Regions from separate parts of the Burkholderia glumae LMG 2196 genome, predicted to be linked through region 1. Evidence: predicted binding sites of a transcription regulator. Region 1 holds the regulator's gene; each other region holds the start of a gene.
The links. The regulator LexA, encoded in region 1, represses DNA repair genes until DNA is damaged. The targets are predictions, from matches to a motif close to ACTGTATNNNNATACAGT.

Region 1 (5,335 bases):
GTTGACGAGCGCGCGCGCCAGCGTGAGGCGGCGCTTCATGCCGCCCGACAGCTCGCCCACTTTCGCCTCGGCCTTGCTCTCGAGTTTCGCGAATTCGAGCAGCGACGGCACCAGCTCGCGCGCCTGGCCGGCCGACAAGCCGAAGTAGCGTCCGAACACGAGCAGATTCTCGCGCACCGTGAAGTCGGGGTCGAGATTATCGAACTGCGGTACCACGCCCACGCGCTGCCGTGCATGGCGCGCGCGCCCCGGCACCGGCTCGTCGCAGAGCCGGATCGAGCCGGCGTCGGGCTGCGTGATGCCGAGCAGCATCCGCAGCGTGGTGGTCTTGCCGGCGCCGTTCGGGCCGAGCAGCCCGAAGCATTCGCCGCGCTGCACGCGAAACGACAGATGATCGACGACGAGCCGCGCGCCGAAGCTTTTTTTGACATCGAGGAATTCGATCGGAGCGACGGACATGACGGTGCGCGGGGCGAAAGGGGCGGAAGGGCTCACGAAGCCGCCATTCTAGTGCATCGGGCCCGATAACCGCCCGCACCTGCCGCGCCATCGTGCAAGCGTGCACCGTGACGCGGCACGCCTGCCCGGCAAGGGCCTGGGTGTTTTCCAGCCCTTGCATCCCGAATTGCGGCGCACGATCATGGAGCGACGACCGATCTCGCAACGGAGGCGATCATGGCCAGTTATCAGAAAATCCTGCTCTGCTACGACGGCACGCTCGAGGGCCGCAAGGCGCTGCGCTGCGGTGCCGACCTCGCGCTCGAACTGAAGGCCGAGACCCATCTGCTGTCGGTGGTGGACATGCGCTCGAGCATCGCGCAGAGCGCCGGGCTGCTGACCGACGTTGCCTGCGGGCGTTTCGAGGAGACGGCGCGCGCGATCCTGCAGGAGGGCGTCGACTGGCTGACCGCGCGCGGCGTCCAGGCGCAGGGCCATTTCGCGTTCGGTTATCCGATCGACGAGATCGCGAATCTCGCGAAGGAGCTTGGCGCCGATCTGGTCGTCGTCGGCCACCGCTGTCGCAGCGGGCTCTCGCGCTGGTGGATGGGCGCCGGCAACACGCAACTGCTCGACCGCGTTTCGTGCAGCATCCTGGTGGCCTGCGCGTCGTCCGACGAGCAGCGCGAGGAGCTGGCGAAGGAAAAGGAAGCCGCGCTCGCGGCGGCCTCCCAGGCCTGAGCGCCGGCCGGGCGGGACGATCGGCACGATCGGCACGATCGATCGGCCGGACCGGCCCCCTTGCTTGGCAGGCGAGCCGGCGCGGCGCGAATTCCGTGCCCGCCGGCGGCGGCTTTCGCCCCTGTCGCCGGCCGCTTTCGCTCCTGGCGGCGCGGATGCGTCAGGGCTGCAGATCGATCGCGCTGAGCTTCCAGCCGAACAGGCCGCTGCGCCGGAAGATCGCGGCGTAGCGCGTGCCGCCGGCGTTGCGCTGATAAACGGCGACGAACTCGTTGATGCCATGGTAGGCGGCGCTCGATTGCGGCGCCGCAGGCGGCACCGCAGCGCTGCCGGGCGGCGGCGCGCTGGCCGTGGCGGGGGGCGCGGCCAGCGCGCCGGATGCCGGGGCGGGTGGGGCAGCCGGCGGCGCGGGCCGATCGAGCGCCGGCGGCTGCTGGCGCGGATCGCCGTTCGGCGGCAGGCCGCTGAGCAGCGCGGCGACGCCCTCGGGCGTCGCGTAGGCATCGACGAGCGGGCCGATCAAGGCCGAGCCGACCATCGCGCCGAGCATCGCGAGCGGATTGTCGTGCCGCTGCAGGTCGATGCGACGCATCAGTTCATCGGTCAACTGCTGTTTCAGGCTGATGCGCAGGGCCGGGTAGTCGACATAGCGGCTGATCGCCTGCGCATCGCGCGCATCGACTGCCTGCTTCAACCCGCGCAAGGCGAGATAGGGCGACGCGGCCGCATACAGGATCACCGCGAGCAGTGCGACGGCAACCACGGCAAGCAGCCAGCCGAGCCGCCTGCGGCGCGGGGGCGGAACGGACGACGAATCGGACGATGAATCGGACGACGGGGAAACGGACACCAGGCCTCCTGTCTCGAAAGACGGTCTCGGAACCTGGAGAGCGTATCAGACCATCAGGCCGCCGAGCGCTCCTCGGCGATACAACGATCGATCATGCGACACACTGCATCGATCGTTCCCACCATGATCACGCGCGATTGCCCGTGGTAGACGCGCACCGGCGCACGGCGTGCCGGCTCGGCATGATTAAGCCCGGCATTCAGCGAGACGCGCGCGAAGGCCGGCAGCGCCGACGGCAGCGCGGCCGCCGCGGCCGGCTCGATGGCCAGCGGCAGGGCGCCGGTTTCGGCGGGTTCGCCGGCCAGCGGTGCGCAGGGCGTGCGGCCCCGCAGATGGCGCAGGCGGCCGAATTGACGGAAGGGCAACAGGCGGGTGAAGCGTTCCATGTGTTCTCCAGATCGGATGGAGGGACGAACGTGCTGAGCAGATTCAAGCCGGCAGCGGACGAAGCGACCGGCAGCCGGCCCCGGTATTACAGTTCCCCGGAGCGGATCAGCCCGACGGCGATGCCTTCGAGCGCGAATTCCGCGCTGCCGGCCTTCACGAAGATGTTTTCGTAGTCGGGGTTTTCGGCGATCAGCTCGATGCCGGTGGAATGGCGCTTCAGGCGCTTGACGGTGACGTCGTCGCCGAGCCGCGCGACGATGATCTGGCCGTCCTTGGCTTCGCTGCGCTTCTGCACGGCGAGCAGATCGCCGTCGAGGATGCCGGCGTCGCGCATCGACAGCCCGCGTACCTTCAGCAGGTAGTCGGGTTTGCTCGTGAAGAGGGCCGGGTCGCAAGCGTAGTGCTGCGAGATGTGTTCCTGCGCGAGGATCGGGCTACCTGCCGCGACACGCCCGACGAGCGGCAGCGACAGTTGCATCAGCGCCGCATGCGGCAGCGTGAGCTGGTGCGGCGCCTCGTCGAGACCGAGCAGGCGAATGCCGCGCGAGGCGCCGGCGGCCAGCTCGATCACGCCCTTGCGGGCAAGGGCGCGCAAGTGCTCCTCGGCCGCGTTCGGCGAACTGAAGCCGAGTTCGGCCGCAATCTCGGCGCGGGTCGGCGGGAAGCCGGAGCGCTCGATCGCGCGGCGAACCAGGTCGAACACTTGCTGCTGGCGTGCGGTGAGTTTGGTCATGGTCGGACTGTATGGATAGACAGTGATCTGTATTTTTATACAGTAGTCGGGGAAATTCAAGCGTTACTTCAGGTTCGGCGCTATCGCGTCGATTCTGCCGCGATCGAGCGACGTCGAAACGGCGGTTTCGATGCCGCAACCGTCCGTCGGACGGTCCTTACCACTTTTTCATATAAAAGAATTCGGAACGATTATTTTTAATGATGTAAGCCCTTCGCTAGACTGGCCCGGCATTGCAAAAAACGATCCACGCACCTCGGGAGATCACGGGATGGTCAAGGGCAACATGGGGCTGGCGGGCGGGGTCCGCCGTCTGATCGCCACGCTGGCGGTAGGCACGGCGGCGCTCGGCGGCGTCACGCACGCACTCGCGGACACGACGTTGCTGAACGTCTCGTATGATCCGACCCGCGAGCTGTATCAGGACGTCAACCAGGCGTTCGGCAAGGAATGGAAGGCCAAGACGGGCGAGACCGTCAACTTCAAGCAGTCGCACGGCGGCTCCGGCGCGCAGGCGCGCTCGGTGCTCGACGGCCTGCAGGCCGACGTGGTGACGCTCGCGCTCGCCTACGACATCGACGCGCTGGCCAACAAGGGCCTCGTCGCCAAGGACTGGCAGAAGCGCCTGCCCGACAACGCCTCGCCTTACACCTCCACCATCGTGTTCCTGGTGCGCAAGGGCAACCCGAAGGGCATCAAGGATTGGGACGACCTGATCAAGCCGGGCGTGTCGATCGTCACGCCGAACCCGAAAACCTCGGGCGGCGCGCGCTGGAACTACCTCGCGGCCTGGGCCTACGCGCTGCACCGGCCGGGCGGCAACGCGCAGAGCGCGAAGGACTTCGTGGCCAAGCTCTACAAGAACGCGGGCGTGCTCGATTCGGGCGCGCGCGGCGCGACCACCAGCTTCGTGCAGCGCGGCATCGGCGACGTGCTGATCGCCTGGGAAAACGAGGCGTTCCTGTCGCTGAAGGAGTTCGGCCCTGACAAGTTCCAGATCGTCGTGCCCTCCGTCAGCATCCTGGCCGAGCCGCCCGTCGCGGTGGTCGACAAGGTGGTGGACAGGAAGGGCGACCGCAAGCTGGCCGAAGCCTATCTGAACTTCCTCTACAGCAAGCAGGGCCAGGAAATCGCGGCGCGCAATTTCTATCGCCCGCGCTCGAAGGACGTGCCGGCCGAACTGACGAAGCAGTTCCCGAAGCTCAAGCTCTACACCGTCGACGACACCTTCGGCGGCTGGGCCAACGCGCAGAAGACGCACTTCGCCGACGGCGGCGTGTTCGACTCGATCTACCAGCCGCAATAAGCGCGGCACGCAGTACCCGCGGCAGGGCAGCAAACCGAGGCCGCGCGGCGCGAGCGAGCGCACGCGCGGCCCGATACAACGATGGACTCGAATTGACGCGCGGCCGGCCGGCACCTTCGGCGCGGCCGCGCCTCCCATGTCAACCTAGGAAGCGCATTCGCATGACGACGTACACCTTCCGCAAGCCGAGCGCGCTGCCCGGCTTCGGCGTGACGCTCGGCATCACGGTGGCCTATCTGAGCCTCGTGGTGCTGATACCGCTCGCCTCCACCTTTCTGAAGACCGCGACGCTGACCTGGGACCAGTTCGTCGCCGCGACGACTTCCGCGCGCGTGCTCGCCTCGTACCGGCTCACCTTCCTTGCGGCGTTCGGCGGCGCGCTGATCAACGCCGTGTTCGGCTTCCTGGTGGCCTGGGTGCTGGTGCGCTACCGGTTCCCGTTCCAGCGCGTCGTCGACGCGATCGTCGACCTGCCGTTCGCGCTGCCGACCTCGGTCGCGGGCATTTCGCTGGCGGCCGTCTACGCCTCCAACGGCTGGCTCGGCCGCTATCTCGCGCCGCTGGGCATCAAGATCGCATTCACGCCGCTCGGCGTGCTGGTGGCGCTGACCTTCATCGGGCTGCCGTTCGTGGTGCGCACGGTGCAGCCCGTGCTCGAGGAATTCGAGCGCGAGCAGGAGGAGGCCGCCGCCTGCCTCGGCGCCTCGCGCTGGCTGACGTTCCGCCGGGTGGTGCTGCCGGCCGTGTTCCCGGCCCTGTTGACGGGCTTCGCGCTTGCGTTCGCGCGTGCGCTCGGCGAGTACGGCTCGGTGATCTTCATCGCCGGAAACGTGCCGATGAAGTCCGAGATCACCTCGCTCTTGATCATCACCAAGCTCGA
Region 2 (5,335 bases), 1.1 Mb from region 1:
CGTTCGTGCACGGGAATGCCGGGGCCGGTGTCCTCGACCTCGAGATGGACATGGTCCGGCGGCACGTCGCCGCCGGGCGCGCGGGAGCCGGCGCGCACCCGTACCGTGATGCGGCCGCCCTCGGGCGTGTAGCGGATCGCGTTGTCGATCAGGTTGCCGAGCATCTCGCGCAGCATCACCGGGTTGCCGTCGATCACGAGTGGTGCGGCGCCGGCCGGTTCGCCGTCGGCATCCGGCCCTTCGTAGCCGAGATCCATGTGCCGCGCGAACGCGGCCTGCATCCAGTCGCGCACCGTCACGCGCGCAAGTGCGGCCGGATCCACGGGCTCGAAGGTCAGGCCGCTCGCGCGGTTCTCGGCCCGCGCGAGCGCGAGCAGCTGCGTGACGAGCCGGGCGGCCTGGCTCGAGCTCGTCGCGATCTGCTCGAGCGAGCGCGCTACCTCGGCCGATACGTCGTGCCGCAGCGCGAGTTCGGCCTGGGTGCGCAGGCCGGCGAGCGGTGTCTTCATCTGATGCGCCGCGTCGGCGATGAAGCGCTTCTGCAGTGCGATGTTCTGCTCCAGGCGCGCGAGCAGGTCGTTGAACGAGGTGACGAGCGGCTCGATCTCGGGCGGCGCGCGCTGCGCATCGACGGGGGAAAGGTCGTCGGGGCGCCGCTCGCGGATCTGCGCCTGCAGGGCGGTGAGCGGCGCGAGCCCGCGCGAGAGCCCGAACCAGACCAGCACGATGGCCAGCGGCAGGATCACGAATTGCGGCAGGATCACGCCCTTGATGATGTCGTTGGCGAGCGCGTTGCGCTTGTCGAGCGTCTCGCCCACCTGCACCAGCACGGGCTGCGCGCCGCGCACGCCGGGCAGCGCGACGGTGGTGTAGGCCACGCGGATCTCGTTGCCGCGCAGCAGGTCGTCGCGGAACACCACGACGCCGGGCGGCGGGCGGTCGTCGTCGCGCGGCAGCGGCAGGTCGGCCTCGCCCGCCACCAGCTCGCCGCGCGCGCCGAGCACCTGGAAGTAGAGGCTGTCGACGTTGTCGGCGCGCAGCAGGTCGAGCGTCGCGCGCGGCAGCACCAGCTCGGCCGCGCCGTTGACGGGCGTGATCTGGCGGGCGAGCACGTAGGCGTCGGTCTCGAGCGCGCGGTCGAACGGGCCGTTGGCGATCGTCTTGGCCACCAGATAGGTGACGGCGATGCTCATCGGCCAGAGCAGCAGCAGCGGCGCGAGCATCCAGTCGAGGATCTCGCCGAACAGCGAGCGCGCTCGCGTGGCCTCGCCGGCGTCGGCGTCGTCGGGCGGCGCGAACGGATCCTCGTAGCGCGCGTCGCGTTCGGCGTCGCGCAGGTCGGCGGGGCGCCGAGCGGCGCGAAGCGGCGGGCTCATGGCCGTGGCGCGCGCGGCGCGGGCGCCCGTCAGCGCAGCGACGGCGTCGCCGCGGGGTCGACCGCCCCGGCTGCCCCGACCGATCCCGCCGGGGCGCCGGTCGAGGCCGGATCGGCGGCCGGCGCGGCCTTTTCGAGGCAGTAGCCGAGGCCCCGCACGGTCGCGATACGGGCGCCGCTCGGCTCGATCTTCTTGCGTAGCCGGTGGACGTACACCTCGATCGCATTGTTGCTGACTTCCTCGCCCCATTCACAGAGGTGGTCGACGAGCTGCTCCTTCGAGACGAGCCGGCCCACGCGCTGCAGCAGCACTTCCAGCAGCCCGAGCTCGCGCGCCGAGAGGTCGAGCACGCGCTCGTTGGCATAGGCCAGCCGGCCGACCTGGTCGAAGCTCAGCGAGCCGTGGCGGATCACGGTCGGGCCGCCCCCGGCGCCGCGCCGCGTCAGCGCGCGCACGCGCGCCTCGAGTTCGTTGAGCGCGAACGGCTTGGCCATGTAGTCGTCGGCGCCGAGATCGAGCCCCTTCACGCGCTCGTCGACGCTGTCGGCGGCGGTCAGGATCAGCACCGGCAGCACCGAATTGCGCGCGCGCAGGCGCCGCAGCACGTCCAGGCCGGGCATCTTCGGCAGGCCGAGGTCGAGGATCAGCAGGTCGAAGGTCTGCATCGACAGCGCGGTGTCGGCGTCGACGCCGCTGCACACGTGGTCGACGGCATAGCCCGACTGGCGGAGTGATCGGGTCAAGCCGTCCGCGAGTATGCTGTCGTCTTCGGCAATCAGGATTCGCATGGTGCGTGGCCGTGGGCCGGCGGCACGGCGAGGTGGCGCGGGCGCGGTGTCTCCGGAGTGGATCGGACGTGCGAAACCCGCAAATCGGGCTTGCACAAACCACTGTTTTTTTATACAGTGTCTGCATTCGTGCACCTAACGGCTTGTCTGCCCGGTGCGCCCCAATCAGACGCTGCTCATCATAGCAAAGGACGATTCATGGAAGATAGCAAGAAAGGCGCCGGGCTGACCGCGGAAAAGAGCAAGGCGCTGGCCGCCGCGCTTGCGCAGATCGAGAAGCAGTTCGGCAAGGGCTCGATCATGAAGCTCGGCGATGCCGAGGCCAAGGAAGACATCCAGGTGGTCTCCACCGGCTCGCTCGGCCTCGACATCGCGCTCGGCGTCGGCGGCCTGCCGCGCGGCCGCGTGGTCGAGATCTACGGTCCGGAATCGTCGGGTAAGACCACTCTCACGCTGCAGGTGATCGCCGAGATGCAGAAGCTCGGCGGCACCGCGGCGTTCATCGACGCGGAACACGCGCTCGACGTGCAGTACGCGGCGAAGCTCGGCGTGAACGTGCCGGAGTTGCTGATCTCGCAGCCGGACACGGGCGAGCAGGCGCTCGAAATCACCGACGCGCTGGTGCGCTCGGGCTCGATCGACATGATCGTGATCGACTCGGTCGCGGCGCTGGTGCCGAAGGCCGAAATCGAAGGCGAGATGGGCGATTCGCTGCCGGGCCTGCAGGCCCGCCTGATGTCGCAGGCGCTGCGCAAGCTCACCGGTACGATCAAGCGCACCAACTGCCTCGTCATCTTCATCAACCAGATCCGCATGAAGATCGGCGTGATGTTCGGCAACCCGGAAACCACCACGGGCGGCAACGCGCTGAAGTTCTACGCGTCGGTGCGCCTCGACATCCGCCGGATCGGCTCGATCAAGAAGAACGACGAGGTGATCGGCAACGAAACGCGCGTGAAGGTCGTCAAGAACAAGGTCTCGCCGCCGTTCCGCGAGTCGATCTTCGACATCCTCTACGGCGAGGGCATCTCGCGCCAGGGCGAGATCATCGATCTCGGCGTGCAGGCCAAGATCGTCGACAAGGCCGGCGCCTGGTACAGCTACAACGGCGAGAAGATCGGCCAGGGCAAGGACAACGCGCGTGAATTCCTGCGCGAGAATCCCGATATCGCCCGCGAGATCGAGAACCGCATCCGCGAATCGCTCGGCGTGGCGGCGATGCCGCAGGACGTGATCGGCGGCGGCTCCGAGGCCGACGAGGTGCTGGACGAAGAAGAGTGATGCGTCGAGGCCGCGGCCGCTCGGACGCATCGTCGCCCACGTCGCCGCGCGAGGATCGCGCGGCCGATGGCGGGCCGGACGATCGATCCACGGCGGCGCCGGTTTCGCGCGACGGGCGGCCCGCGGGCCGCTGCGCAACGAGGGCATCGGACGATGCCCTCGTGTCGTTTGCGGGCGCAGCGCCGGGCGAGGCGGCCGCTGCCGGCGCGCCCGCGCGACGGCGCGGCGGGCCGGATACGACGGATTGCGCTGCGCCGGCGGGTTCGACCGCTGCGGCGGACCGCGCCACTGGCGCCTTCGATTCCGACGAGTCGTTCGAGGCTCATGACGTGGCGCGCGGCATCCGCACCCGCACCGTGCGCGGCGCGGCGAGTTCGCCGATGTCCGCTCACGACGGCGCGGCGCGGCCGGTCGCGCCGGCCGTACCGCGTTCGTCCAGCGGCCGCCACTTCGAGAGCGCGGGCGGCGACCACTATTCCCGCACCAGCGAGCAGGCCCGCCGCGGCCGCCGCGCAGCGGGGCCGTTCGAGCACCGCGAGTCGCGCCCGGATGGCGGCATCGGTGCCGCGCAGGCATCCCCATCCGCCGAATCCCGCGAAGCCGACGAAACGCTGCGCCCCGCGCGGGCACGCCCGGCGCGTTCGCTGAAAGGGCGTGCGCTCGATTACCTGTCGCGCCGCGAATACAGCCGTTCGGAACTCGCGCGCAAGCTGGCGCCCCATGTCGGGGAAGGCGATGCGCCCGAGGCGCTGCTCGACGCGCTCGAGCACGAGGGCTGGCTGTCCGACGCGCGCTTCACCGAGAGCCTCGTGCATCGCCGCGCGTCGCGGCTCGGCACGGCGCGCATTCTCGGCGAGCTGAGGCGTCATGCGGTGGACGGCGCGCTCGTCGAGTCGGTGGGCGAGCAATTGCGGGAAACCGAGTTCAGCCGCGCGCAGGCCGTGTGGCGCAAGAAGTTCGGCAGCCTGCCCGCCACTCCGGCCGAACGTGCGAAGCAGGCGCGTTTCCTCGCCTCGCGCGGGTTTTCCAGTGCCACGATCGTGAAGCTGCTGAAGGTCGGCGACGACGAGTTCGGCGAATTCTAGCGGCACCGTACCGTGGTCGGCCCGCCTTGGTCCGCATGCACGCAGGCGCCGGTCGGCCGTGCGCCGTGCCGTGTCCGCCGCGCCGGCCCCGGGTTCCGACCCGTCATGTTGCACTGCATTCGCTTTGCCAATGCGGGTCACACCGGATATTCCGTGGCGGCGCGACAAACACCCGGTATGCTAAAATCCGCCGGTTTTCCTATTCGGCCTCAACCTTTCGCATGCCGTCATTCGAGCCCGTGTCACGCCAGCCGCGCCATTGCGCGGCCGCGGCGGAAACCGACCCGCGCGGCGGCGTGCGTGGCAGCGTCGTCGCTGCGCCGGCCGGCCCGCATCGCGCGGCGCCACCGGCACGACGCACGCGACCGAGTGGACAGCCGAACCATGAACTCGGGCTCAGCCCCCGCTCCGATCGCGAATCCCAGGTCGTCGACGCCGCCGCGTCGTCCGCCCGGACAAGACATTCCGGTCGCCGCGAAGCCGCCCATCCCGCCTGCCCAGTCCGCGCCGCTCACTTTCCAGCGTTCACGTTTCCCCCGTTTTCTCCCGTCGCATCGCGCACCGCTTCGCCGGCCGCGCCGGTGCGGCTCGGGCGCGTCCGGCGTGGCCGGGCAGCCGCCGCGCGACGAGCAGACGGAACCGGGCACGGCGGCGCGGGCCAGCGCGGCGCCCGGGGGGCCGGCCGTTCTCTCCGACATGGCTCGGCGCGAGCCGCCACGCGCGTCTGCCGCGCGGGCGGCGCGCACGAATGATCGGAAACATCAGTAGAAAGAAGCGACATTCAATCGACTTTTCATCCAACTCT
Region 3 (5,335 bases), on a different replicon from region 1:
GCCCACGCCCCGGCCGCCGTCGCGAAAGCGCGCGAGGAACGCGTCGCGCGCGGCCTCGTCCATGCCGCGCTCCTGCGCCCAGACGGGCACCTCGGGATGCCGCTCGCGCATCAGCGCCACGATGCGCCGCAGGTAGTCGAAGCTGCTCAGGAAGCCGAGATAGTTGCCGGGCCGCCGCGCGTACTGCGCCGCGATCAGCTCGACGATGGGCGCCAGCGAGCCCTCGCGGTCGCGCCAGCGCGTCGAGACGTGGCCGGCCACCCGTACCTCCAGCTGCGAGGCGCGAAACGGCCCGTCCACCTCGAGCGCGGGCGTGCCGTCCGGCAGGCCGAGCGTGTCGCGATAGAACTGGAACGGGCTCAGCGTGCCGGAGAACAGCACGGTGGCGCGCGCGCACGCATGGCGCGGCGCGAGGAAATCGGCCGGAATCACGTTGCGCACGCACAGCACCGATTTCGCGCGCCCGCCGCGCGAGCCGCGCACGCGCGCCGCCTCGCCCGCCACGCGCGTGATGTCGAAGATCGAGTGCGTGTCGAACTGCTCGGCCAGGTTCACGAAATGCATCGCGTCGAACGCGAACTGCAGCACCTGCGGCTCGATCGACAGCGGCAGCTCGGCCAGCAGCTCGCTGACGCGGCCGATGAAGCGCTGCGCGGCCAGCAGCAGCGCCGGCGGCACCGTGGCCTGCACCACGTAGTCCTGCTCCAGCGCGCGGTTCAGCGCGTTCCATTCGCGGTTGAGCCGCTCCAGCGGCGCGGCGAGCGCGGGCGAGGCGCGCCGCTTCGCGTCGGCCAGCACGAACTGGTCGAGCGTCGCGCTGTACATGCCGCGCGCGCGGTCGAGCAGGTTGTGCGCCTCGTCGACGAGCACGCCGATCCGCCACTGGTTCTGCACCGCGAGCGAATGCAGCAGCGCGCTGCCGTCGTAATAGTAGTTGTAGTCGCCGACGATCACGTCGGCCCAGCGCGCCAGCTCCTGCGCGAGATAGTACGGGCAGACCTGGTGCGCGAGCGCGGTCTCGCGCACCGTGGCCCGGTCGAGCGTCAGGCGCGCCAGCGCGGCACCGCGCGCGGCGTCGAGCCGGTCGTAGAAGCCGCGCGCGAGCGGGCACGATTCGCCGTGACAGGCGCGGTCCGGATGCTCGCAGGCCTTGTCGCGCGCGACCAGTTCGAGCGTGCGCAGGGGCAGCACGGCGGCGCCGGCGGCGGGCTCGGCGCCGGCCGCCGGCGCCGCGGCCTGGTGCGCGCGGCGCAGCAGGTCGAGCGCCTCGAGCGCGAGCGCACGGCCCGGCGTCTTCGCGGTCAGGAACAGCACGCGGTCGAGATGGCCGTCGCCGCAGGCGCGCAGCATCGGAAACAGCGTGCCGACGGTCTTGCCGATCCCGGTCGGCGCCTGCGCGAGCAGCGCGCGGCCGTCGCGCGCGGCGCGATAGACGTCGGCGGCCAGCCTGCGCTGCCCGCTGCGGAACGTGCCGTGCGGAAACGGCAGCACGCGCAGCGCCGCGTCGCGCGCCGCGCGGTGCGCGGTCTCGCTGGCCGCGAACGCGGCGAAGCGCTCGCATTGCGATTCGAACCAGTCGCGCAGCGATGCGGCGCTGTGCGTCTCGGTCAGCACCGATTCCTGCTGCGAATCGACGTCGAAATAGACGATCGCCACCGTCAGGCTGGCGAGGTCGCGCAGCTTGCAGAGCAGGTGCCCGTACACGCGCGCCTGCGCCCAGTGCAGCGCGCGATGGTTGGCGGGCATGCGGTTCAGGTCGCCGCGGTAGGTCTTGATTTCCTCGATGCGGTTGAGCGCCGGATCGTAGCCGTCGGCGCGGCCCCGCACCGTCACATTGCCGTGCTCGCCGGCCAGCGCGATCTCGCGCTCGTAGCCGTCGTCGCGCCGCGAGGTGACGATGCCGTGGCCGACGATGCCCTCCTGCGCCGACGGCGCGGGCGTGAAGCGCAGGTCGAGGTCGCCGCGCTTCGCGGTGAACTCGCACATGGCGCGCACCGCCACGGTGTAGTTCATGCGCCCGGCTCCGCCATCGCGGCCGCCTCGCGCGGCGTGCCGGCCTGCGCGGCCGGCGGCGCCCACGCCACGTCGATCACGCGCACCGGCATGCCGTGCCCGACGCAGTAGTCGAGCCAGCGGATCTGGTTGTCCTGCAGGCGGTCGCCCGGCCCTTTCACCTCGATCAGCTCGTAGCGGCGCTCGGCCGGCCAGAAGCGGATCAGGTCCGGCAGCCCCGAGCGGTTGTCGCGCGGATCGTCGAGCAGGCGCTCGAAGCAGCGCCGCAGGTGCGCGGGATCGATGCAGTCGAGCGCCAGCGCGAGCAGCGCATCGTCGAGCGCGCCCCAGAACACGAACGGCGACTGGATGCCCGCCTTCTGCGCGTAGCGGCGCAGCACCGTGTCGCGCCAGGCCCCCGAATCGAGCTGCGCGAGGCAGGCCTCGAAACGCGCCGCGCGGCGCGCCCGGAAGTCGGGCGCATGCAGGTCGGCCGGGCCGCGCTGGAACGGATGGAAGAACGCGCCGGGCACGGCCGCGAACACGGCGTCCCAGCACAGCAGGCCGAACAGCGAATTGATCAGCGTGTTCTCGACGTAGTAGACGATCGCGCCGTCGCCCGACAGGTGCAGGGCCACCGCCGTCTCGACCGAATCCGGCACGCGCGGCGCCGCCAGCACCAGCGTCTCGCGCGCCACCGGCGCGGCGCCCGCGGCCCGCCTGACGGGCCGGCCGGCGCGCCTGAGCAGGCGCGGCAGCAGGCGCGCGACGCGCTGACGCTCCGCCTCGCTCTCCGGCTGCGCGGCGGCCGCCTCGGCCAGCGCGAGCGCCTCGGCGTCGCGCCCGGCGCGCTCCAGCACGCGGATGCGGCGGTGCCGGCTGCCGGGCCAGCCGCTCGCCGCATAGGCGGCGAGCGCGCCGGGCCAGTCGGCGCGCCGCTCGCAGGCCGTGCCGATGCCGTGCAGCAGCTTGGCGCGGCGCGTCTCCAGCCAGCCCTGCGCGCAGGCCACGGCGGCCACCTCGGCCGTCAGCGCGTCGAGCGGCGCGTCCCCGGGCCAGGCGGCCAGCGCCTCGCGGCAGGCGAACAGCGCCAGGTACGCGTCCAGGTCGGCACGCTGCTGGAACGCGCGCGAGGACGGCTCGAAGGCCACGCGCTCGTACTGGAGCACGCCCAGCTCGGCCAGCACGAACTCCGACCAGTCCTGATGCAGGTTGCCGAAGAACATCAGCCGCAGCCGGTCGCACAGCGCGCCGATGCGGACCTCGAACACGCTGTCGCCGGTGGCCGGCAGCCAGGCCTCGAACGGCTGTTCGAGCGCAGGCCCGGCCTCGGCGCGCAGCGCGTCGAGCCAGTCGGCCTTGCGCGCGCCCTTCGGCGCCGCGAAGCGCCGCGCCAGCTCCGGGCGGGTGGCCAGCGCGAATACGGCGTCGAGCGCCAGCGCCGGCGCCGCGTCGACCCAGCCGAGCGCCACCAGCGGCGCGGCGGCCGCGGCGGCGTCGCCGATCTCGTGGTAGACGAGCTTGCTGCGCCGGAACCACGGCCCGCTGCGCATCAGCATGCGCACCAGCAGCGCGCGCGAGGCGCGCGGCAGGCCGGCGAACCCGCGCAGGAAGGCCTGCTCGGCCGTGTCGAGCAGATCGTCGTAACGCTCGGCGATCCAGGCGAGCGCGCGCTCGAAGTTGTCGAGGTAATAGAAGGCGTGGGGGGCGGGAACGGCGGGCGGCACGGGAATTGTCGAAGCCTGTACGTTTGTACAGGGGTGAATGATAGCGCATGGAGCGCGGGGGACCGCAAGCGAAACCCGCCGCTGCCGCTGCCGGCGTGGCGCAGGGCCGTCAGGCCGGCGGGCGGCTCGGCGCCATGGTTCCGGCCCCGGATTTATACATTACGTCACAACCCGAAGTGCCTCGATGCGGTTAAATGCAAGCCTGACGTGATGGCTTCATGCCCCCTCCCAGATATGGATGACACCCGCCGCAACCTGATCGGCGCCGCCGTGGGCGGCACGCTGGGCGCGCTGCTGCCGGCCGCCGCGCGCGCCCAGCAGCCGCCGAAGGAGCCGGCCACGGCCGCGCCGCCGCGCCTGCTGCCCGACGAGGCGATCCGGCTGTGGCGCGAGCTGCCGCCCGATCCGCTGCCCGACATGAACCTCGACGGCGAGCGCGTGATCCGGCGCGGCGCCGTGACCGGCGTGGTCGCGCCGCGCCTGCACGTGTACCGGCCGGTCGCGCCGAACGGCGCGGCCGCGTTGGTGATCGCGGGCGGCGGCTACGAATGCGTGGAGCTGGCCCATGAAAGCGGCCCGGTCTGCCGCTGGCTGGCCTCGCTCGGCGTGACCGCCTACGAGCTCGTCTACCGCCTGCCCGAGCAGGGCTGGCAGCGCGGCGCGCCGCTGCAGGACGGCCAGCGCGCGATGCGCGTGATCCGCGCGCGCGCGCAGCGCGACGGCATCGATCCGGCGCGCATCGCGATCATGGGCTTCTCGGCGGGCGGCCACCTGGCCGGCATGACCGCGTTCGATCCGAACGCGCGGCGCTATCCCGAGACCGACGGCGCCGACCGGCTCTCGGCGCGCCCGAACCTGGCCGCGCTGATCTATCCGGTGCTCACGCTGTTGCCGCCGTTCGAGCACACCCGCTCGCACCGCCACCTGCTCGGCGAGGCGCCGCCGGCGGGCGCCGCCGAGGCGCTCTCGCCGGTGCTGCGGATCGACGCCAACGCGCCGCGCACGTTCCTCGCGCAGGCGCTCGACGATCCGATCGTGCCGGTGGACAACGTGCTGCTCGCGCACGCCGCGCTGCGCAGCGCGCGCGTGCCGGCCGCGCTGCACGTCTACCAGTCGGGCGGGCACGGCTGGTCGCTCGGCGTGCCGGACAGCGAGCCGGCCTCGTGGCCGAAGCTGTTCGCGCGCTGGGCGCGCACCAACCGCTGGTTCGCTTGAGGGCCGGGCGGCGGCTCACTCGCCGCTGCGCGCGCGCTTCCTGAGCAGATAGGTATCCATGATCCAGCCGTGCCGCTCGCGCGCCTCGGCGCGGACCCGCACGATCTCGTCGCGCACCTCGCCCAGCGGGCCGGACACGAGGATCTCGTCGGGCGTGCCGACGTAGGCGCCCCAGAAGATCTCGAGGGCCTCGCCGTCCAGGCGCGTGAACGCGTTCTGCGCGTCGAGCATCACCACCACGCTGTCCGCCCGCGGCGGGAAACCGGCCTCGGCGAGCCCGCGGCCGTTGGTGACCTCGAACGCGCGGCCGATCGCGTTGAGCGGCACGCGATGCCGCGCGGCGAGCGCCTGCACGCTGCTGATGCCCGGGATCACCTCGTAGTCGAAGCGAAGCCGGCCGT
Region 4 (5,335 bases), 780 kb from region 1:
CCTGCTGCTGATCACCGGCGTGATCGGCTGAGCCGACGCGCCTTGTCCGCTCGCCCGGCCCGGCTGGCCCGGCTGGCCGGCCGCGAGGCCGCCCCGAAGCCTGCCAGGCGCTGCGGTATGCTGCGGGGCTGCGCCGCCGCGTGCCGGCCCGCGCCATGCGGCGCCGGGCGCGCCGGCGATTCCAAGAAAGGAGCCTGAGAAGATGACGGAGATGGTCGATTGCGTCGTGATCGGCGCGGGAGTGGTCGGCCTGGCGGCCGCGCGCGCCAGTGCGCGGCGCGGCTGGGAGACGGTGATCGTCGAGTCGGAATCGATGATCGGCACCGGCACGAGCTCGCGCAACAGCGAGGTGATCCATGCCGGCATTTACTATTCGGCCGGTTCGCTGAAGGCGCGGCTCTGCGTCGAGGGGCGCGAGCGGCTCTATGCATTCTGCGAGGAGCACCAGGTGCCGTACCGGCGCAGCGGCAAGCTGATCGTGGCCGCCGAGGACGCGCAGCGCGGCACGCTCGCCGAGCTCGAGGCGGCCGCGCGCGCCAACGGCGTGACCGACCTGCGGCGCCTGAGCGGCGACCAGGCGCGCGCGCTCGAACCGGCCCTGCGCTGCGTGGCGGCGCTCGAATCGCCGTCCACCGGCATCGTCGACAGCCACGCGCTGATGCTCGCGCTGCTCGGCGACGCCGAGCGCGCCGGCGCCGTGATCGCCTATCGTTCGCCCGTGATCGGCGGCCAGGTGCTGCACGACGGCGGCCCCGCGATCGAGCTCGAGGTGGGCGGCGCCGAGCCGATGACGCTGCGCGCGCGGCGCGTGGTGAACGCGGCCGGGCTCTACGCCCAGACGGTGGCCGGCGGGCTGCGCGGCCTGCCGCCCGAGTCGGTGCCGCGCGCGCGCTACGCGAAGGGCAACTACTATTCGCTGGCGGGCCGCGCGCCGTTCTCGCGGCTCATCTATCCGGTGCCGGAGCCGGGCGGGCTCGGTGTCCATCTGACGCTCGATCTGGCCAATCAGGCGCGCTTCGGCCCCGACGTCGAATGGATCGACGAGATCGACTTCCGCGTCGATCCGGCCCGCGCCGCGCGCTTCTACGATGCGATCCGCAGCTACTGGCCGGAGCTGCCCGACGAGGCATTGCAGCCGGCCTACGCCGGCGTGCGGCCGAAGCTGGCGCACCCGCCCGGCGGCGGCGACGACTTCGTGATCCAGTCGGCGCGCGCGCACGGCGTGGCCGGCCTCGTCAACCTGTACGGCATCGAGTCGCCGGGGCTGACGGCCTCGCTCGCGATCGCCGAGCAGGTGATCGCGGCGCTCGACGACGCTACGCAGTGACCGTCAACACCGCATCGACCGCCGCCAAGGCATGACGACGCGTCACGAGACGGCGAGGATCGAGGGGCGTTGAGCGCGGGCGCGACGAGGTGAGCCGCGGCCGCGGCTTCGACGCGCCGTGCGGCGGCCGGTTCGACCCTGCGATCGAGCCCGGCGGCGGCCGCGGCGCCGTGCGGTATCGCGAGCTGCCGGCGCGGCCGGATGCGCCGCGGCTCGACGGCCTGCCTGGCCGATTGTGTGCGGCATGTCGATTTCCCGGTTTCCCGATGTTTTCCGCAGCCGTCGCCGCGGCGCCGCCGGCACTGGCTCGACATCTCGGGCAAGGCTCCGCTCCTCGCCGCGCTCGCGGCGGCAAACCATCGTGCGCACATAGCCGGCATGGCACGATGGGCCGGCGATGCCGGGGCTGGACGGCATCGCCGGCAGGCGACGGCCGTCGATCAGCGGACCGGCACTTGGCCCGGCGCGGGCCGCCGGCCGCTCAGAGTTCGCTGTCGTGCGCGCCGAGCAGCGCGGCGGCCACGCCGATCACGAGCGGCAGGTCGTCGTCGTCGGCCCGCAGGTTCGCCTCGGCATCGAGTTCGTCCTCGATGCCGCGGCGGCCGGCCAGCCGCGGCAGCGTGGCGAGCACGGCGGGATCGTGGCGCGCGCGCAGGCCGGGGTCGCCGAACGCGCGCGCCTCGATCGCCAGCAGCATGCCCCAGCTCGGGCCGCGCAGCTCGCCGAACGGGCTGCCGCGGCGCGGGCCGAACGCCCGCCGCGCGAGCGCGACCAGCACCTGTTGCAGGTCCTGCTGGGCGCGATGGCGCGCGCGGTCGGCGGCCATCTGCTCGAGTTCGTAATCGTCGACCATCCAGTCGGCGTCGGGGCGTGCGCCGGCTTGGCCGGTCGGGCTCGGTTCGGACATCGTCGTCATCGTCGTCATCGGAAGACCTCGTCGGGTGATCGGGTACTGTAAATATATACAGTCTTTTTGCGGCATGCAATCGGTCGCGAGCGGGAAATTCAACGACGGCGCGCCGCGAGCCGCGCGGCCGGCGATTGCGACCGCGCTGGCCGATCCCGTGATCCTGCCGATCGAGCGGAATACGCGCGTCCACGCTCGAGCGCGCCTGCGGATCCTCGCCCGCCCACGCCACCGGCAAGCCGACCACGTGCTGCCGGAGCAGCCGGCCGCGCGCCCGGCGTGCGACCGAGGCGGCGCGATCGACGGGCGGCTTCGGCGGTGCGCGTCTGCAGGCCGGCGGCGATTCCGGTACTGTTGCGGACGTTGCCCGCCGGGCGGCGCGCGCCCGGGCGCCGCCGCCGGCCGGCGTCGATTCATCGCCTTGCAGGAGCTTCCATGTCCGCCCCCGACGATCTCTACCACTACTACGAGCCGGCCGCCGGCCACGGCCTCGCCCACGATCCGTTCAACGCGATCGTCGGACCGCGCCCGATCGGCTGGATCTCCAGCGTCGATGCCGACGGTCGTCCGAATCTCGCCCCCTACAGCTTCTTCAACGGCTTCAACTACAAGCCGCCGCTCGTCGGCTTCGCGAGCCTGGGCTGGAAGGACAGCGTGGCCAACATCAACGCGACCGGCGAATTCGTCTGGAACCTGACCACGCGGGCGCTCGCCGAGCAGATGAACATCAGTTGCGCGCCGCTGCCGCGCGGCGAGAGCGAGGCGGCCGTGGCGCGGCTCGAACTGGCGCCATCGCGGCGCGTGCGGGCACCGCGCGTGGCGGCCAGCCCCGCCCACTTCGAATGCCGCAAGACGCAGATCGTGCGCCTCACCGATGCCGGCGGCGGCGAGCTGGACACCTGGCTGGTGCTGGGCGAGGTGGTGGCCGTGCACATCCGCCGCGAACTGCTGCGCGACGGCGTGTATCGCACCGCCGAGGCGCGCCCGGTGCTGCGCGCGGGCGGCCGCGGCGATTACGCGGTGATCGAGCCGGCGGCGATGTTCGAGCTGGCGCGCCCGCAGTCGCCCGAGGAGGCCGAGCGGATGGGGCAGGCGTTCGATCTCGGCGGCCGCTGAGCCGCGCCGGCCGCCCGGCCGGCGGCCCTAGCGCGCCGGCATCTTCTGCACCAGCTCGATGATCTTGCGGGTCGGCACGCTGACCGCGAGCGTCGCGAAGCGGGTGCGGCCGAACCAGCGGCAGTCGGTGATCTCGTTGCTGGCGATCGCCTTGAGGCCGCGCGGCACGTCGGCGATGAATACGTGATGGCGCTTCGTCAGGCCCCCGAACTGAAACGCATAGCGCAGCTCGATGCCGTCGAGCCGGGTTTCCTCGTACAGCTCGCGCCGGGCCGCCTCGAGCGGCGACTCGCCCGGGTGGATCGTGCCGCCCGGCAGGGCCCAGCGCGAGCGCGGGCGCGTCACGAGCAGGATCTTGTTGGCGCGGCGGCACAGGATGGTGGCGCGTTCTTTCATCGGTATCCGTGATCGGTCTGGGCGGCGAAGGCCGGCGGGTTGGGCCGGCGAGGCCGGGTTCGGTGGCGAATCGAGCGCCGCGTCGCGCGTCGGCGTCCAGGCGGGGCTCAGGCAAACAGGTCGATCACGGGCCAGCCGCGTTCGCCGGCCAGCGCGCGCAATCGTGCGTCGGGGTTGGTGGCGACGGGATCGGTCACGCGCTCGAGCAGCGGCAGGTCGTTGATCGAATCGCTATAGAAGAAGCTGCGCGGGAAATCGTCGAGCCGGTGGCCGAGCGAGGCGAGCCATTGCTCGGTGCGCGTGATCTTGCCCTCGCGGAACGTCGCGACGCCGATCGGCTGGCCCGTGTAGCGCGCGGCCGGGTCGCCGCCCTCGGTGCCGAGCTCGATCGCGAGCAGGTGCTCGAAGCCGAGCGCGCGGCCGATCGGTGCCGTGACGAACGCGTTGGTGGCCGTCACGATGCAGCAGAGGTCGCCCGCCTCCGCGTGCCGTGCGATCAGCTCGCGCGCGGCCGGCAGGATCGCCGGCTCGATCACGTCCGTCATGTATTGCGCGTGCCAGGCGTCGAGCTGCGCGCGCGAATGGCGCGCGAGCGGCGCGAGCGACAGGCGCAGGTAGCCGTCCATGTCGAGCACGCCCGCCGCGTAGTCGCGGTAGAGCCGGTCGATCGATTCCACGTGCTGCGCGGCGCCGTCGATGCCGAGCGTCACAAGGAAGTGCGCCCACGACTGGTCGCTGTCGAGCGGCAGCAGGGTGTGGTCGAGATCGAACAGCGCGAGGTGACGGCTCATCGGGACTTCCTGAGAATCTGTGAACGAACGGGGCGAACGGACGCGCTGAGTTCCGGGGGGCGGCGCATGAGCGGCTGGACGGCGGCGTGAGGCACTGACCGAAAAGTCGAAAAATCCTAACGAGAATTCCCCAAAATGACAAATCAGCAAAACTCTGCAAGCCCGTGAGCCGGGCAGCGCGGCGCGCGCGCCGTGCAACGGGCCGCTGCATGAGGCCTCGACGGCCCTGGCGGCAGCGGCCGGCGGCGGCGCTCAGGCCAGCACGACCCTGGGCACGCGCTCGGCGAGCGCGGCGAAGCCGGCCGCGCCGCGTGCGTCGCGCGGCGTGACGAGCAGGTCGATCGCCTCGCTCGGGCAGTAGGCGATGCGGCTGCGCCGGCCGAGGCGGCCGGCGTCGGCCAGCATCACGACGCGCTCGGCGGCCTCGCACATCGCGCGCGCGACCTCGGCTTCGGCGCGGTCGGCGTGGCTTGCGCCGTGCTGCGCGTCGAGCCCGTCCGGCGCCAGCAGCGCCAGATCGGCGCGATGGCGCCGGACTTCGCGCACGGTCTGCGCGTCGGCCGTGGCGAGCGTGCGCGCGCCCAGCGTGCCGCCCAGCACCACCACCTGGTTGGGCGGGCCCGCGCGGCCGCCCGGCGTGCACAGCCGCGCCGCCACCTCGAGCGAGTTGGTGACGACGGTCAGGCCGGTGAGCGTCGCGAGTTGGTCGGCGAGCGCGCGGGTGAGCGGGGCGGCGTCGATGAACAGCGTCTGGCCGGTGCCGACCTGGCCGGCCGCGGCCTTCGCGATCGCGCGCTC

Region 2: recA (recombinase RecA) is a predicted target of LexA. The motif match lies at 2,266-2,283, and genes of this name have one in related genera.
Region 3: KS03_RS08230 (VRR-NUC domain-containing protein) is a predicted target of LexA. The motif match lies at 3,734-3,751, and genes of this name have one in related genera.
Region 4: KS03_RS22630 (DUF2471 family protein) is a predicted target of LexA. The motif match lies at 2,279-2,296, and genes of this name have one in related genera.

What each region holds. Positions count from the first base shown of each region.
Region 1 is NZ_CP009435.1:3,008,008-3,013,342, reverse strand. Features, by position in the region: gene nodI (nodulation factor ABC transporter ATP-binding protein NodI) at 1-459, opposite strand, end outside; gene KS03_RS26005 (universal stress protein) at 676-1,179, shown strand; gene KS03_RS26000 (DUF2939 domain-containing protein) at 1,340-2,029, opposite strand; gene KS03_RS25995 (hypothetical protein) at 2,083-2,415, opposite strand; gene lexA (transcriptional repressor LexA) at 2,502-3,149, opposite strand; gene KS03_RS25985 (sulfate ABC transporter substrate-binding protein) at 3,421-4,455, shown strand; gene cysT (sulfate ABC transporter permease subunit CysT) at 4,617-5,335, shown strand, end outside.
Region 2 is NZ_CP009435.1:476,957-482,291, reverse strand. Features, by position in the region: gene KS03_RS14775 (sensor histidine kinase) at 1-1,376, opposite strand, end outside; gene KS03_RS14770 (response regulator transcription factor) at 1,406-2,164, opposite strand; gene recA (recombinase RecA) at 2,363-3,445, shown strand; gene recX (recombination regulator RecX) at 3,445-4,530, shown strand.
Region 3 is NZ_CP009434.1:1,668,785-1,674,119, reverse strand. Features, by position in the region: gene KS03_RS08235 (ATP-dependent DNA helicase) at 1-2,013, opposite strand, end outside; gene KS03_RS08230 (VRR-NUC domain-containing protein) at 2,010-3,719, opposite strand; gene KS03_RS08225 (alpha/beta hydrolase) at 3,954-4,934, shown strand; gene cobF (precorrin-6A synthase (deacetylating)) at 4,950-5,335, opposite strand, start outside.
Region 4 is NZ_CP009435.1:2,231,014-2,236,348, forward strand. Features, by position in the region: gene KS03_RS22620 (Nramp family divalent metal transporter) at 1-31, shown strand, start outside; gene KS03_RS22625 (NAD(P)/FAD-dependent oxidoreductase) at 203-1,327, shown strand; gene KS03_RS22630 (DUF2471 family protein) at 1,809-2,252, opposite strand; gene KS03_RS22635 (flavin reductase family protein) at 2,670-3,350, shown strand; gene KS03_RS22640 (NUDIX hydrolase) at 3,378-3,746, opposite strand; gene KS03_RS22645 (HAD family hydrolase) at 3,854-4,537, opposite strand; gene KS03_RS22650 (DeoR/GlpR family DNA-binding transcription regulator) at 4,790-5,335, opposite strand, start outside.